2 linked regions of the Phragmitibacter flavus genome follow. The protein of the gene in region 2 interacts with the protein of the main gene of each other region in a pairwise test. Links are inferred from orthologs where the notes say so. Each region holds a gene or a part of one and is shown on either strand. Other genes may lie near its edges.

Region 1 (5,881 bases), on a different replicon or contig from region 2:
AGCACAAACCGGCTTCCAAAAATCGCCGCACCGAGAAATCCCGTCGCGGTCCACAGGGCCGAATCCGCATACAACCATCCCCCCAGCACCGGCTCCAAAAACCTTTGCAAAAATCCACCGGTGGTCGCCGCGTCAGCCATAATCGAATCGTCAATTTAACCAGGAACCTATCAAACTCAGACGAAAAACCGCTTCGCCTTGTCGAGAAAGCTCTCATGCATCGGCGAATGATTTTCGCCCAGCACCTTCGCAAAATCCGACAGCTTGTCTTTCTGTTCCTGCGTCATTTTCGTTGGAACGGCGATCTTGACATGCACATACAGATCGCCTTTGCGATCCGCATTGAGGTGCTTCACCCCCTGGTTCTTCAATCGGAACGTCGCCCCGTTTTGAGTCCCCGCCGGAATCTTCACATTCGCCTTGCCCTGCAACGTCGGCACCGACAACTCACCGCCCAACGCCGCAATCGGATAGGACAACGGCACCGCACAATGCAGATCATGCCCGTCACGCTCAAACACATCATGCGCCTTGATCTGCACCACGACATAAAGGTCACCATTCGGACCGCCTCTCACGCCTGCTTCGCCATCCCCGGTGAACCGCACGCGTGATCCCTCATCAATCCCCGCAGGAATTTTGATGGTGATCTTCGTCCGCTCCTTCATCCGACCACTGCCTGCGCAATCGCCACACGGATCCGAAATCATCTGCCCCGTGCCCATGCACTCCGGACACGTTTGCTGAACCTGAAAAAATCCACGCGAACTCACCACCTGACCCACGCCGCCGCAAGTCCGGCACTGCTTTGTGCCACTGCCACTTTTCGAACCACTGCCGCTGCACTTTTTGCAACCCACCAGCCGTTCGTATTCCAACTCGCGTTCCATCCCCCTCGCCGCCTCTTCCAGCGAAATCTCCAATCCGTAACGCAAATCCCCACCACGCTGCGGACCATCCGAACGCCGGCTGCGCCGACCACCGCCACCACCAAAAAACGTCTCGAAAATATCGCCCGCCCCACCAGCACCTCCCGCACCGCCAAACACTTCGCGGAAAATATCAAACGGATCATGTCCGCCCGGCGAACCACCACCCGCTCCACCAGCAAAGGCCGCATGACCATACCGGTCAAACGCCGCGCGCTTCTGCTCATCGCTCAGCACATCATACGCCTCGCTCAACTCCTTAAACTTGTCCTCTGCCGTCGCATCCCCAGGATTTTTGTCTGGATGATACTGCACCGCCAGCTTGCGGTAAGCCTTTTTGATCTCTTCCTGCGTCGCCGTTTTGCTGACGCCGAGAACTTCGTAATAATCGCGCTTGGTGGCCATGTGTTACAACAAATCTACCCTGGTAAAATCACTCCAACTTAAACCTTACTCCGCTTTCGCCGGCCCACTCGAAACCACCACATTGGCGGGACGCAACAAACGCTCCTTCAACTTGAACCCGCGACGCAACACCCGCAGAACCCCACCATCCGCCACTTCCTCACTCGCCTCCTGGCTCACCGCTTCGTGCATGTTCGGATCAAAAACCCCGCCCACCTCAGGGCTCACATCTTCCACCGCCTGCTCCTTCAAAAAGTCCGCCAGCTGACGCTTCACCATGTTCAGCCCAAGGAAAATCATGCTCTTCTCATTTTCCACACGTGCAGCCTCAAGGCCCATTTCAAAATTGTCCATGATCGGCAACAACGAACGCAACAAGTCCGCATTCCCATAAGCCCGCGACTCCTGCATCTCCCGCGCCGAACGCTTGCGATAGTTGTCCAGCTCCGCCGCATTGCGCAACGCCAGATCCTTCCACTTCGCCACCTCCGCCTCCAGTTCGGCCATCGGATCGCGCGCTTGCTCCTGCTCCTGCATCACCTCGCCCTCTTGCGCCTGTTCGGCTCCAGCAATCGGTGACTGCTCGTCGCTCACCACGGCTTCAATCTCTTTTTCAACAATCGGTTCTACGGTCTCTGGCTGGCTCATGATAAATCGGTAAATGGAAGAAAAAAATTTCAGGGGACCGGCACTATGCACCCAATCCCCAAACAGGCAACCCCCGGTTGATCCCCTTCCCCATTACGTCTCCCAAAACCCCTCCAGCCGATCAAACCCCTCCACCATCCACATCCGTCGATAAACTTCCCCATCCGCCACGTTTGCAATATTCGCCAATATTCCCCCACCTTCGCTATTGACGCAGCCCCCGACTTTTCCCATCATCACCCTCCTGCCAAAAAGAAGATCAGATATCCGATTAGACCGACATCTCCCTGCCCTATTTCACCCATGAGCTCCGACTTCAAATCCATCCTGACTGAGAACCGCCTGTTCGAACCCTCCGCCGAATTCAAAAGCAAGGCCCGCATCAGCAGCATGGAAGACTACCAGCGTCTGCACGCCGAATCCCTCAACGACCCCGACACCTTCTGGACCCGCGAAGCCTCCGAGCTCACCTGGCAGCAACCCTGGACCAAAGTCCTCGACTGGCAGCCTCCCTTCGCCAAATGGTTCGTCGACGCCAAACTCAACGTCAGCGAAAACTGTGTCGACCGCCACGTCGCCGCCGGCAAAGGCGACAAACCCGCCATCCTCTGGGAAGGCGAACCCGGCGACACCCGCACCATCTCCTACGCCGAATTGCAAACCGAAGTCGCCACCTTCGCCGCCGTCCTCCTCAACCATGGCATCAAAGCCGGCGACCGCGTCATCATCTACATGCCCATGGTGCCCGAGGCCGCCATCGCCATGCTCGCCACCGCCCGAATCGGCGCCGTCCACAGCGTCATCTTCGGCGGCTTCAGCTCCGAATCCATCAAGGACCGTCTCCTCGACTCCGGTGCCACCGCCGTCATCACTGCCGATGGCGGCTACCGACGAGGCAAAGTCGTCCCCCTCAAGGACAACGTCGACACCGCCCTCAAAAACGCCCCTCACGTCACCACCGTCATCGTCCTCAAACGCACCGGACAGAACATCGCCATGCAGGAAGGTCGCGACGCCTGGTGGCACGACGAAACCGCCAAAGTCACCGAAGGCGCCCCTGCCAACGGCTTTGACTCCGAGCATCCCCTTTTCATCCTCTACACCTCCGGCTCCACCGGCAAACCCAAAGGCATCCTCCACACCTCCGGCGGTTACCTCACCGGCACCTACGTCTCCAGCAAATACATCTTCGACCTGCGCGAAGACGACGTCTACTGGTGCACCGCCGACGTCGGCTGGATCACCGGCCACTCCTACATCGTCTTTGGTCCTCTCTCCAACGGTGCCACCATCCTCATGTATGAAGGAGCCCCCGACACCCCGCATCAGGGCCGCTTTTGGGAAATCGTCGAAAAATACAAGGTCAGCATCCTCTACACCGCCCCCACCGCCATCCGCGCGTTCATCAAATGGGGCGATGACCACGTCGACAAATTCGACCTCTCCAGCCTCCGCCTCCTCGGCTCCGTCGGCGAACCCATCAACCCCGAAGCATGGATGTGGTATCACCACAAAATCGGCGGTGGCCGCTGTCCGATCGTCGACACTTGGTGGCAGACCGAAACCGGCTCCATATTGATCACCCCGCTCCCCGGCGTCACCCCCACCAAACCCGGCACCGCCACCCTCCCCTTCTTCGGCGTCGACGCCGCCATCCTCGATGAAGACGGCAAAGAAGTCGGACCCAACGAAGGCGGGAAACTCGTCATCCGCAAACCCTGGCCCTCCATGCTGCGCACCCTTTACGGCGACAATGATCGCTACAAGGAAGTCTACTGGAGCACCTACGAAAACATCTACCTCGCCGGCGACAGCGCCCGCCGCGACGACGACGGTTATTTCTGGATCATGGGCCGCATTGATGACGTGCTCAACGTCTCCGGTCACCGCCTCGGCACCGCCGAAGTCGAATCTGCCCTCGTCTCCCACGAATCCGTCGCCGAAGCCGCCGTTGTTGGCCGTCCCGACGAACTCAAAGGCCAGGCCGTTGTCGCCTTCGTCACCGTCAAAGGCGGAGTCGACCCCACCCCCGAACTCGCCGCCGCATTGAAAAAACACGTCGCCAATGTCATCGGTGCCATCGCCCGACCCGACGACATCCGCTTCGCCGCGGGTCTCCCCAAAACCCGTTCCGGCAAAATCATGCGCCGACTCCTCAAAGAAATCTGTGCTGGTGGCGTGATCAAAGGCGACACCACCACCCTCGAAGACCTCAACGTCATCGCCTCCCTCCAGGCCTCCGGCAAAGACGAAGACTAAGTCGAACTTCAATCATCATCGTCGTGACACAGGCTTGCAGCCTGTGGGTCGGACAGGCATTTTGCCTGTCCTTCTTTTTGCCTGGTCACTCACTGGAAGTTGATTTCCAGCATCCTTATTTCCCACGCCCCCCCCTTAGCTGTCCATCCGAGCGTTGTTGGGGATCCCCAACCTCACCGGCACCGAAGGCGGTGTCTGCCAATGGTGATCAAACCACCGCTCCCTTGTGTCATTGTAGTCGCTTTCTACCGGAATCCCGAAGTCGACCTTCAATGGATCCGTCATCAACACCTCAGGCTCTTCTGATCCAAACCACGACCAATAGTCCTCATTGAGCTGCTCAAGAGTCACCACTTCCGAACCTGAACTCACCTCCTTTCCCCCCAACTGCCGGTCTCGAAGAACCTCGACCACCAAAACCAGATTCGTCACCAGCGAAACAACCAGCGCCAACTTCAAAGCCTTCATCGCGAAACTTCTCACCGGATGACCGTGCCGTCAAACTCTCCGACTGTCCTGCCGACCTCCATCCAAATCCCACCCCCCAAACAAAAAGCCTGTTCCTCCAAAACAAATCCTGGTTATCCTGCTTTAATAGCGCCGCCCATCATGTCTTCCCCTTCCATCGACTCCCTTCTCGAAGCCGCCGAACAACACCAAGCCAGCGATGTGTTCCTTCAGGAAGGCGAGATCCCACGCATGAAGATCAACGAGCAGATCATGGTCTTCGACACCGAACCCATGTCCCTCGGACAGCTCACCGCCCTCTGGCAATCCTGCGGAGCCGATCCCCGCACCGACATGGACCGCGACTCCGGCCTCCTCTCCCATCAGCACGTCCGCTTCCGGGTCAACCTTCACCGCACCATGGGCCGACTCGCCGCCGTCCTACGTCGCATCAAAACCGAAGTCCCCACGCTCGACACCCTCGGCGTCCCCGAAGCCTTGCTCGCCAAATGGGCCGAACGCGGCTTCGGCCTCATCCTCGTCACCGGCCCCACCGGCTCTGGCAAAAGCACCACCCTCGCCGCCCTGCTTCAATGGATGAACCAAAACCTCGCCCGCCACATCGTCACCATCGAAGACCCCGTCGAATACATCTTCCTCAATCAGCAATCCCACTTCACCCAACGAGAAGTCGGACGCGACACCTCCACCTTCGCCCATGGCCTGCGCTCCGCCATGCGCCAGGCCCCCGATGTCATTCTCGTCGGCGAAATCCGCGATTTCGAAACCGCCCTCACCGCTCTGCAAGCCGCCGAAACCGGCCACCTCGTGCTCGCCACCCTCCACTCCGAACGCGTCTCCGACACCATCGACCGCTACTACAACCTCTTCACCAAAGACCAGCTCGGCTACGGCGCCAACCTCCTCGCCGACCACCTCATCGGCATCCTCTGCCAAAAACTTGTCCGCAGCACCTCCGGCGGCCTTCATCTCCTTGTTGAACACCTGCAAAACGGCGGTGCCACGCGCGACTGGATCCGCCGACGTGAAGGCGGCAACCTGCAGGAACACCTCAGCCGCGGCACCGATCCCAACAACTCCTCCTTCCTCCGCTCCGCCCTCACAGCCTGGAAGTCCGGCATCATCACCGAAGAAGTCGCCATCGAATCCACCGGCAACGAATCCGAGTTCCG
Region 2 (8,397 bases):
TTTTGAAGCGATGGCATTGGCACCCTTTATCGCGGTGTTGGGGGTGATGGGCGATCTGGCGGAGTCGGTTTTAAAGCGATGCCATCATATCAAGGATTCAGGGCACAAACTGCCGGGCATTGGCGGCATTCTTGATCTCACCGACAGCCTGTTGTTTACCGTTCCGGTGGTTTATCTTTTTATCATTTTATTCGCATGAGGGGAACGACTGGCGATGGCAATGGGACAGGACCTGCGGTGAGGCGGCGCAAGGTGCTGGTGCTAGGTTCGACGGGGTCGATCGGGCACAGCGCGTTGAAGGTGGCGAAGGATGTGCCTGACCACATGGAGATCGTTGGTCTGGCGGCGCGGTCGAGTGTGGACACTCTTGTGGCCCAAGTGGCGGAAACGGGGGTGAAGCAGGTGGCAGTGACGGATGCGGCGGCGGCGGTGCGGGCTCGTGAACTTCTGCCCAAGGACGTGGAGGTGTTTGCCGGGGACGAGGGGTTGGTGGAGCTGGTGCGTCAGTCGGAGGCCGACATGGTGCTGGTGGCAATTGTGGGGACGGCAGGCTTGCGTCCGACCCTGGAGGCGATTGAAAAAGGGATGGATCTGGCGGTGGCTTCGAAGGAAATTTTGGTGATGGCGGGGGAGGCGGTGATGGGCGCAGCGCGCGAAAAAGGCGTGGCGGTGTTGCCGGTGGACAGTGAGCACAACGCGATTTTCCAGTGTCTGGAAGGGCGATCCTCCAGCGAGGTGCGGCGGCTGATTTTGACGGCGAGTGGGGGTCCGTTTCGTGAAGCACCGGCGGAATCGCTGGCCAGCGTGACGGTGGCGCAGGCGTTGAAACATCCGACCTGGACGATGGGGACCAAGATCACGATTGATTCAGCCACCTTGTTCAACAAGGGGTTGGAAATGATCGAGGCTCGGTGGTTGTTTGATGTGCCGATGAGCCGTGTGGATGTGATTGTGCATCCGCAGAGCATTGTGCACAGCATGGTGGAGTTTGTGGACAGTTCGGTGCTGGCGCAGCTGAGTCACTCGGACATGTGTTTTCCGATTCAGTATGCCGTCACCTGGCCGCAGCGGGTGGTGAATTCGTTGCAGCCGTTGGATTTTGCAAAACTGGCCTCTCTGCATTTTGAAGCGCCGCGGGTGGACGTTTTTCCGGCGTTGCGGTTGGCGCGTGAGGCGGGGGAGGCGGGGGGGACGCTGCCAGCGGTGTTGAATGCGGCGAATGAGGTGGCGGTGGAAGCGTTTTTACAGGGGCGGATCAAGTTCCCGGGGATTTGGGAATTGGTGGAGCGGGTGATGCAGGCGCATGATCAGGTGGCGCATCCCGATTTGGAGACGATTCTCGAAGCGGACCGCTGGGCGCGGGAGAAGGCGGGGGAATGGTCCTGAGAAAGTAGAAGGCTCGTCCCGAGCCTTGGTGTATTTGAAAGGCTCGGGACGAGCCTTCTACTTTGTTACTCATTCAATCCACCGGCCAGGGGGATTTTTGAAGGGCTTTGGGGGCGTCGAGAATTTCCTTCAAGATAAAGGCTTTGCGATAGCCGCCGGTGCTGCGAAGGTATTCGGTGAGGGGGTGGACCCGGGAAGCCTTGGCGTCGTAGGCGACGCCGACAGGGCGGTTATCGTCGAAGCCTTTGTTGGTAGGGGCGGGCTTGGCAGGCTGAAGGGTATAGGCGGTGCGGGCTTCGACTTGAAGAGGGGTGACCGGGGCAGCAGGGACGGATCGTTGGGGCGGGGCGGGGGTGTGAACTTGACGTTGAGGCGGCGTAGGAAGAGGCGGTGGCGGAGGAGCCGGTGCGGACCTGGGGGCCTGCTGCTCTTCCATGGCTTTGCGGAAGGTTTCGATGAGGTCGCCGAGTCCACCGGGTTGAGGCTGTGGAGCGGAAGGCGTGGGACTGGATGGCATCGGCGGGGGCGACGGCCGGTTGGGGGACGACGAAGGGGCGTTGCCGGTGGTTTGCAGCTGGCGGGCACGACGACGGGCCTCGAGTTCTTCGGAACTGGGTGGGGGCTGGCGTTCGCGTTTGGCCTGTTCCTGCTTTTCCTGCCAGAGTTTGTAGACCCACTGGACAAAGCCGATGACAACAAAAACCACGACGAAGATGATCTGCTGGAGATCAAATCCCGATGAGTTGGCGATCAACGTCGGCATGGCTGGTGGAGTGGGGACATTACCTCCTGGCAATCGTTTCGGATTGCCAGCAGGCGTGAGTAAATTTAGTGGCCGGGATTGGCACCAGGGTTTTCACCGGCAATGCTTTCGCGCATGTCGGTGTCGGCGCTGATGTTGCGGTAGCGGGCGTAGTCCATGATGCCAAGGTTGCCGTTGCGGAAGGCTTCGGCGATGGCCATGGGGATTTCGGATTCGGCTTCGACCACTTTGGCGCGCATTTCCTGGGTGCGGGCGGACATTTCCTGTTCGACGGCGACGGCGGCGGCGCGGCGCACCTCGGCGTTGGCCTGGGCGATTTTTTTGTCGGTTTCAGCCTGGTCGGCCTGCAGTTTGGCTCCGACGTTTTCGCCCACGTCGATGTCGGCAATATCAATGGAGATGATTTCAAAAGCGGTGCCGGTGTCGACGCCTTTTTGGAGAACGACCTTGGAGATGCCATCGGGATTTTCGAGGACGTTTTTGTAGCTGAGGGCGGAGCCGATGGAGGTGACGATGCCTTCGCCGACGCGGGCGATGACGGTCTCTTCGGTGGCACCGCCGATGAAGCGGTCGAGGTTGGTGCGGACGGTGACGCGGGCGCGGACGCGGAGGGAGATGCCATCGCGGGCGACGGCGTCGATTTTGCCGCCTTTGCCCATTTCAGCGGAGGGGCAGTCGATGACTTTGGGGTTGATGGAGGTGCGGACGGCTTCGATGACGGTTTTGCTGGTGCCTTTGCAGGCAAGGTCGATGGCGCAGGCGCGGTTGAAGTCGAGGTTCATGCCGGCTTTGGCGGCGGCGATGAGGGCGAGAACGACGTGGGTGACATTGCCACCGGCGAGGTAGTGGGCTTCGAGGAGGTCGGTGCTGATGTTGATGCCTGCCTTGCCTGCGGTGATGCGGGTGTCAACGATCAGGGCGTTGGGGACGCCGCGCAGCCACATGGCGATGAGGGTGGGGATGCTGACGGGGGCGTTGGAGACGCGGGCGCGCAGCCAGAGGTTGAAGAACTTGGCGACGATGAGGAGGAAAATGATCCCGAGAACGACGGCACCGCCGATGAGGATGATGGGTAGGAATTCCATGGTTGTTGAGTGAGTGGGTGAATGTAGTGGGCGAGTAGAAAGCAAGTAAAGCGCAGGGGTTGCGTGAAGGAAAGCAACAAAGAGCAGTAAAATCGGGGACGGGTGAATCGAGGCTTGCGATTTTGGTGATGGCGGGCGTATTTCTTAGGGATGTTGCGTGCGCTGGTTTTAGGTGTTCTGCTTTTTTGGGTGGTGATGACGGCGTTGTTGCTGAGGGTGGTTTATTTTCCCGAAGGTTCGATGTTTGAGAAAGTGCCGCCTTCAATGGTGTTCAAAATGTTTTTGGAGCAGCAGCTGTCGTCCAGCACTTGGGTGCTGTATCGGGGCGAGCAGAAAGTGGGACCGGTGATGATCAGTCAGGTTCCGGTTGGAAGGTCGAGAAACACGGGCCGGGCGGAGGACGATTACATGGTGAAGATTCAGGGAACGATGGAGCCGGGGACTTTTGATCAGGTGGTGGGACGGGTGGTGTGGCGAATGAACATGCTGGTGGAGGGAATGTCTGATCTGCGTTCGGTCAATGGGCAGGTGCGGATCCCGGATGAGGACCGGGTTTTCAGTTTTGAGTGGAAGCCGGGGGATGCGATGCCGAAGTTTGAGTTGAAGCAACAGGGCATGGTGGTGATGGATGACCAACTGGTGGGGCCGATGGTGGCGCAGATGATGGGGAGCAATCAGGCGCGACTTAAGGAAGCTGCGGAGACAAAGGACCAGTGGCTGACGCTGACGGCGCGCGAAGGGTCGATGAATTTTGGCGGTCAGCGTCGGCAGGGTTATGTGGTGGAGGCCATCGCGACGTTGATGGCGCAGTGGAAGGTGAAGGCGTTTTTTACGGAGGTGGGGGAGCTGGCGTTGGTGGACTTGCCGGAAGGATATCGGGTGATGGAGCAGCTCATTCACGGGCTCGCGCCCGAATACCCTGATGAGGAGGAAGAGGAACCGGAATAATTTTTTCGCATTGCATGATTGAGATTGAGGATTTGACGATGGATTACGGAGACTTCCGTGCTTTGGACAGTCTTTCGCTGTCCATTCCACAGGGGGAGTTTTTTGCGTTTTTGGGTCCGAACGGGGCGGGCAAGACGACGGCGATCAAGCTGCTGACTGGGTTGCTGGAGCCGGTAGGCGGGAGGGTGCGGCTGGGGGGATTCGACATTCAGGAGGAACCCTTGAAGGCGAAGGCGCTGATGGCGTATGTGCCGGATGTGGCGGTGTTTTATGAGAAGCTGACGGCGCTGGAGTTCATGCGTTTCATTGCGGACATTTTTGAGATGGACGAGGCGCGGTCAGAGGCTTTGGGCGAGGAGTTGTTTGCGAAATTCCATTTGGCTTCCTGCGCGCATCAGCGGATTGAGAATTTGAGTTTGGGGACGCGGCAGAGGCTGGCGATTGCGACAGCGCTGTTGCATGAGCCGAAGGTTTTTATCATTGATGAGCCGATGGTGGGTCTTGATCCGGTGCATGCGCGGATTGTGAAGAAGGAGTTGAAGCAGCGCAGCCGGGAGGGAATGACGGTGTTGATGAGCACGCATTTGTTGAACGTGGCGGAGGAGCTGGCGGATCGGATCGGGATCTTGCATCATGGCAAGATCATTGCGTTGGGCACGATGGATGAGTTGCGGGCGCAGAATGCGGTGCAGGGTCAGCGTCTTGAGGAGATGTTTTTGGGGATGGTGGGGGAGGGGTGAGCTATGGTGGCAACCGTTTATCTTGCCGATGGAGCCCCGGTGCTGATCCGGCCTTTGGTGGAGGAGGATCGGGAGGCGGTCATGGAGGCGTTTCGGCGCTTGTCACCGGATTCGCGGTATTACCGGTTTTGGAGTCGGAGGGAGGGGGTGTCGGAGCAGTTGTTGCAGCGGTTTTTGAATTCGGAGCCGGGGGTGCATGAGACGTGGCTGGCACAGGATCCGGAGCGATTGGGGGAGCCGGGATATGGCGGTGGTTCTTATTGGCGGAGTGAGGAATGGCCGGAGGCGGCGGAGGTGTCGCTGGTGGTGGCGGATGAGGCTCAGCACCGGGGGATTGGAACACTGCTGCTGGCGTTGGTGTGGGTGAGGGCTTATCAGATGGGGGTGAGGGAGTTTTTTGGGTTTGTGTTGCCGGACAACTATTCGGTGTTGGACTGGTTTCGGGCGTTGGGGGCGACGATGAAGTATGAGGGCGGACAGTATCGTTTTGTGTTGTCGCTGGATCCCGGGCGGTTGAAGGACACGAATTCGGCGAGGAGGCTGGTGGAGTGGGTGGGAGTGTTGATGGAGATGGAGGGTTTGAGGGTTTGAGGGTTTGAGGGTTTGAGGGTTTGAGGGTTTGAGGGTTTGAGGGTTTGAGGGTTTGAGGAGTTTTATTCTTTCTCTTCCTCTTCCTCTTACTCCCCACACTTGAGATCCAGCACACACGGGAATTTACTTTCGTCCTCGTCCTCCTACTCGTCCTCGTCCTCGTCCTCGATAGGGGCGTGTTGCTGGGAGACGAGGGGAGCGGATGAGGAGATGCGCGTTGGGAGATTTGTTGTGGTTTGGACTCGCGGAGAAGAATTGAAGTGAAGTGGTCGAGTAGGAGGACGAGGACGAGCTAAAGTGTGGTGGACCCGCTCGGGTGGGTGTTTGTTTTCTGTGTTGTTGGGAGTTTTGGGTGGGGAGTAGGAGTAGGAGTAGGAGTAAGAGTAAGAGGAGGATTGGATACAAAAAAGCAGGCCGGAGGTTTCCCTCCGGCCTGCTGATATGGGTTTAGCTGTTTTTGCTAAACGATGATGGATTACATGCCCATGCCGCCGTGGTCGTGGGCAGGCTCGCCTTTTTCCTCTTTAGGAATGTCGGAGATCAGACACTCGGTGGTGAGGAGAAGACCGCTGATGGAAGCGGCGTTCTGAAGAGCGCTGCGGGTCACTTTGGTTGGATCAACAACGCCAGCCTTGATCAGGTCAACGTATTCGCCGGTGGCGACGTTGTAACCGATGTTGCCGGATTGCTTTTTGACTTCAGCAACGATGAGCGCGCCTTCGACACCTGCGTTGGCGGCAAGTTGACGGAGAGGAGCTTCGATGGCACGACGGACGATGTCAGCACCCGTGGCTTCGTCGCCTTCGAGTTTGAGGTCGCCAAGAGCAGCTTGTGCACGGATGAGTGCGGTGCCGCCCCCTGGGACGATGCCTTCTTCCACCGCAGCGCGGGTGGCGTGAAGGGCGTCTTCCACGCGAGCTTTTTTCTCTTTCATCTCGGTTTCGGTGGCAGCACCGACGTTGATGACGGCCACACCGCCGGCGAGCTTGGCAAGACGCTCCTGGAGCTTCTCGCGGTCGTAGTCGCTGGTGGTTTCTTCGATTTGACGACGGATTTGGTTCACGCGGCCGGCGATGGCATCGCTGGTGCCTTCGCCTTCGACGATGGTGGTGTTTTCCTTGTCGATGGTGATGCGTTTGGCCTGGCCGAGGTCGGTGAGGTCGATGTTTTCGAGCTTGATGCCGAGGTCTTCGGTGATGCAACGGCCACCGGTGAGGATGGCGATGTCTTCAAGCATGGCTTTGCGGCGGTCGCCGAAGCCAGGGGCTTTGACGGCGCAGATGTTCAAGGTGCCGCGCAGGCGGTTGACCACGAGGGTCGCAAGCGCTTCGCCTTCGACGTCTTCAGCGATGATGAGAAGAGGCTTGCCGGTGCGGGCCACTTTCTCAAGGAGAGGAAGGAGGTCTTTGAGGCTGCTGATCTTCTTCTCGAAGATGAGGATGTAGGCGCTTTCGAGGTTCACTTCCATGGTCTCCGCGTTGGTCACGAAGTAAGGGGAGAGGTAACCTTTGTCGAACTGCATGCCTTCAACCACTTCGAGGGTGGTTTCGATGCTTTTGGCTTCTTCAACGGTGATGGTGCCGTCTTTGCCGACTTTGTCCATGGCGTCAGCGATGATGTTGCCGATTTCGCTGTCCCAGTTGGCGGAGACGGTGGCGACCTGGGCGATTTCCGTGGCGTTGGTCACCGGGTTGCTGATTTCTTTCAGCTTGGCGACGATCGCTTCGGTGGCTTTCAAGATGCCGCGCTGAAGGGAGGTTGGGTTGGCACCGGCGGTGACGTTGCGAAGGCCTTCGGAGTAGATGGCTTCAGCAAGAACGGTGGCGGTGGTGGTGCCGTCGCCGGCCACGTCGCTGGTTTTGCTGGAGACTTCTTTCACGAGCTGGGCGCCCATGTTTTCATAAGGATCGGAAAGTTCGATCTCTTTGGCAACGGTCACACCATCTTTGGTGATCGTTGGGCTGCCGAATTTTTTCTCAAGGATCACGTTGCGACCGGAAGGTCCCAGCGTGGCTTTGACCGCACGGGCGATCTTTTGGACGCCGCGCAGGAGGGACTGGCGGGCTGCTTCGTCGAAGTGGAGTTGTTTAGCCATAATATGATTAACTTAACGGTTTAGTGGTTCGTTCTTGGGTTCAATTCAAAGTGGAATGGAATCAGGCAACGATGCCGAGAACGTCGGATTCGTTGATGATGAGGACGTCGTCCCCGTTGAGTTTGACTTCGGTGCCGCCGTATTTGGAGATGAGGACTTTGTCGCCGACTGCAACGGTAAAGACCACGTCTTTGCCTTCGTCGTCTTTGCCGGTGCCAAGGGAGATAACTTCAGCCTCTTGGGGTTTCTCTTTGGCATTGTCAGGGAGGAAGATGCCGCCTGCGGTTTTTTCTTCGCTGGCGACGCGCTTCACGAGAATGCGACGGCCGAGTGGTGTGATTTTCGTAGCCATGGTTGGTATGCTCTTTGCTATTTCGGGTTACGTGTTGTGTTTTGGTTTGGTTCACCCAGCCCGTCCGTGCCACGTGTGTGGCACGGATTGGTTGGGGTGAAAATTATTCGTGAGCCAACAAAGCCTCAAGTTGAGTTTCGTCTAAAAGCTCTTGCCATCCTTCAGGCCAAGCGGAAGACGGTTTTGCTGTCGCTGTATAAATCCTATACTTTGGGGAAATGTCGTTGAGACCGGGACGGGATTTTCTAGTGGTCATGAAAGTCAGAGGTCGAACGTCAACTCTTTCTCCTCGGAGAGTAACTTGAGTGGGACTTGGCCAGCGGAATCCATAGCGCAAAAAGAAATCAATTGTGTGTGGGTTTGTAGTTTCTAGATGCTCTGGGAATCCAATCTTAAAACCTTTTCCCTCAAGAGCACTTTTCAACTCACTCACATCT

Evidence for each region. The genes of interacting proteins can lie anywhere in the genome.
Region 1: the proteins of groL (region 2) and FEM03_RS16480 interact in binary tests that used the Escherichia coli proteins (3 or more experiments, as listed by UniProt). The link is inferred for Phragmitibacter flavus from one-to-one orthologs.

Annotation. Positions count from the first base shown.
Region 1 is NZ_VAUV01000012.1:41,939-47,819, reverse strand. What follows is about bases 182-2,930. They hold FEM03_RS16480 (nucleotide exchange factor GrpE), read right to left. Parts: upstream 1,983-2,930; coding sequence 1,380-1,982; downstream 182-1,379. Other genes in these bases: acs (acetate--CoA ligase), read left to right, coding at 2,286-2,930; FEM03_RS24500 (hypothetical protein), read right to left, coding at 2,076-2,219; dnaJ (molecular chaperone DnaJ), read right to left, coding at 182-1,334. Also shown: FEM03_RS16490 (lipid-A-disaccharide synthase N-terminal domain-containing protein), read right to left, coding at 1-140; more of dnaJ, read right to left, coding at 177-181; more of acs, read left to right, coding at 2,931-4,241; FEM03_RS16470 (hypothetical protein), read right to left, coding at 4,377-4,709; FEM03_RS16465 (type IV pilus twitching motility protein PilT), read left to right, coding at 4,851-5,881. UniProt on the Escherichia coli protein: Participates actively in the response to hyperosmotic and heat shock by preventing the aggregation of stress-denatured proteins, in association with DnaK and GrpE. It is the nucleotide exchange factor for DnaK and may function as a thermosensor.
Region 2 is NZ_VAUV01000030.1:10,075-18,471, forward strand. The notes cover bases 5,301-8,162. They hold groL (chaperonin GroEL), read right to left. Parts: upstream 7,612-8,162; coding sequence 5,989-7,611; downstream 5,301-5,988. Other genes in these bases: FEM03_RS23755 (GNAT family N-acetyltransferase), read left to right, coding at 5,301-5,513; FEM03_RS23765 (co-chaperone GroES), read right to left, coding at 7,670-7,960; FEM03_RS23770 (hypothetical protein), read right to left, coding at 8,064-8,162. Also shown: FEM03_RS23725 (phosphatidate cytidylyltransferase), read left to right, coding at 1-199; FEM03_RS23730 (1-deoxy-D-xylulose-5-phosphate reductoisomerase), read left to right, coding at 196-1,386; FEM03_RS23735 (hypothetical protein), read right to left, coding at 1,460-2,149; flotillin-like protein FloA, read right to left, coding at 2,215-3,234; FEM03_RS23745 (hypothetical protein), read left to right, coding at 3,385-4,182; FEM03_RS23750 (ABC transporter ATP-binding protein), read left to right, coding at 4,197-4,922; more of FEM03_RS23755, read left to right, coding at 4,926-5,300; more of FEM03_RS23770, read right to left, coding at 8,163-8,397.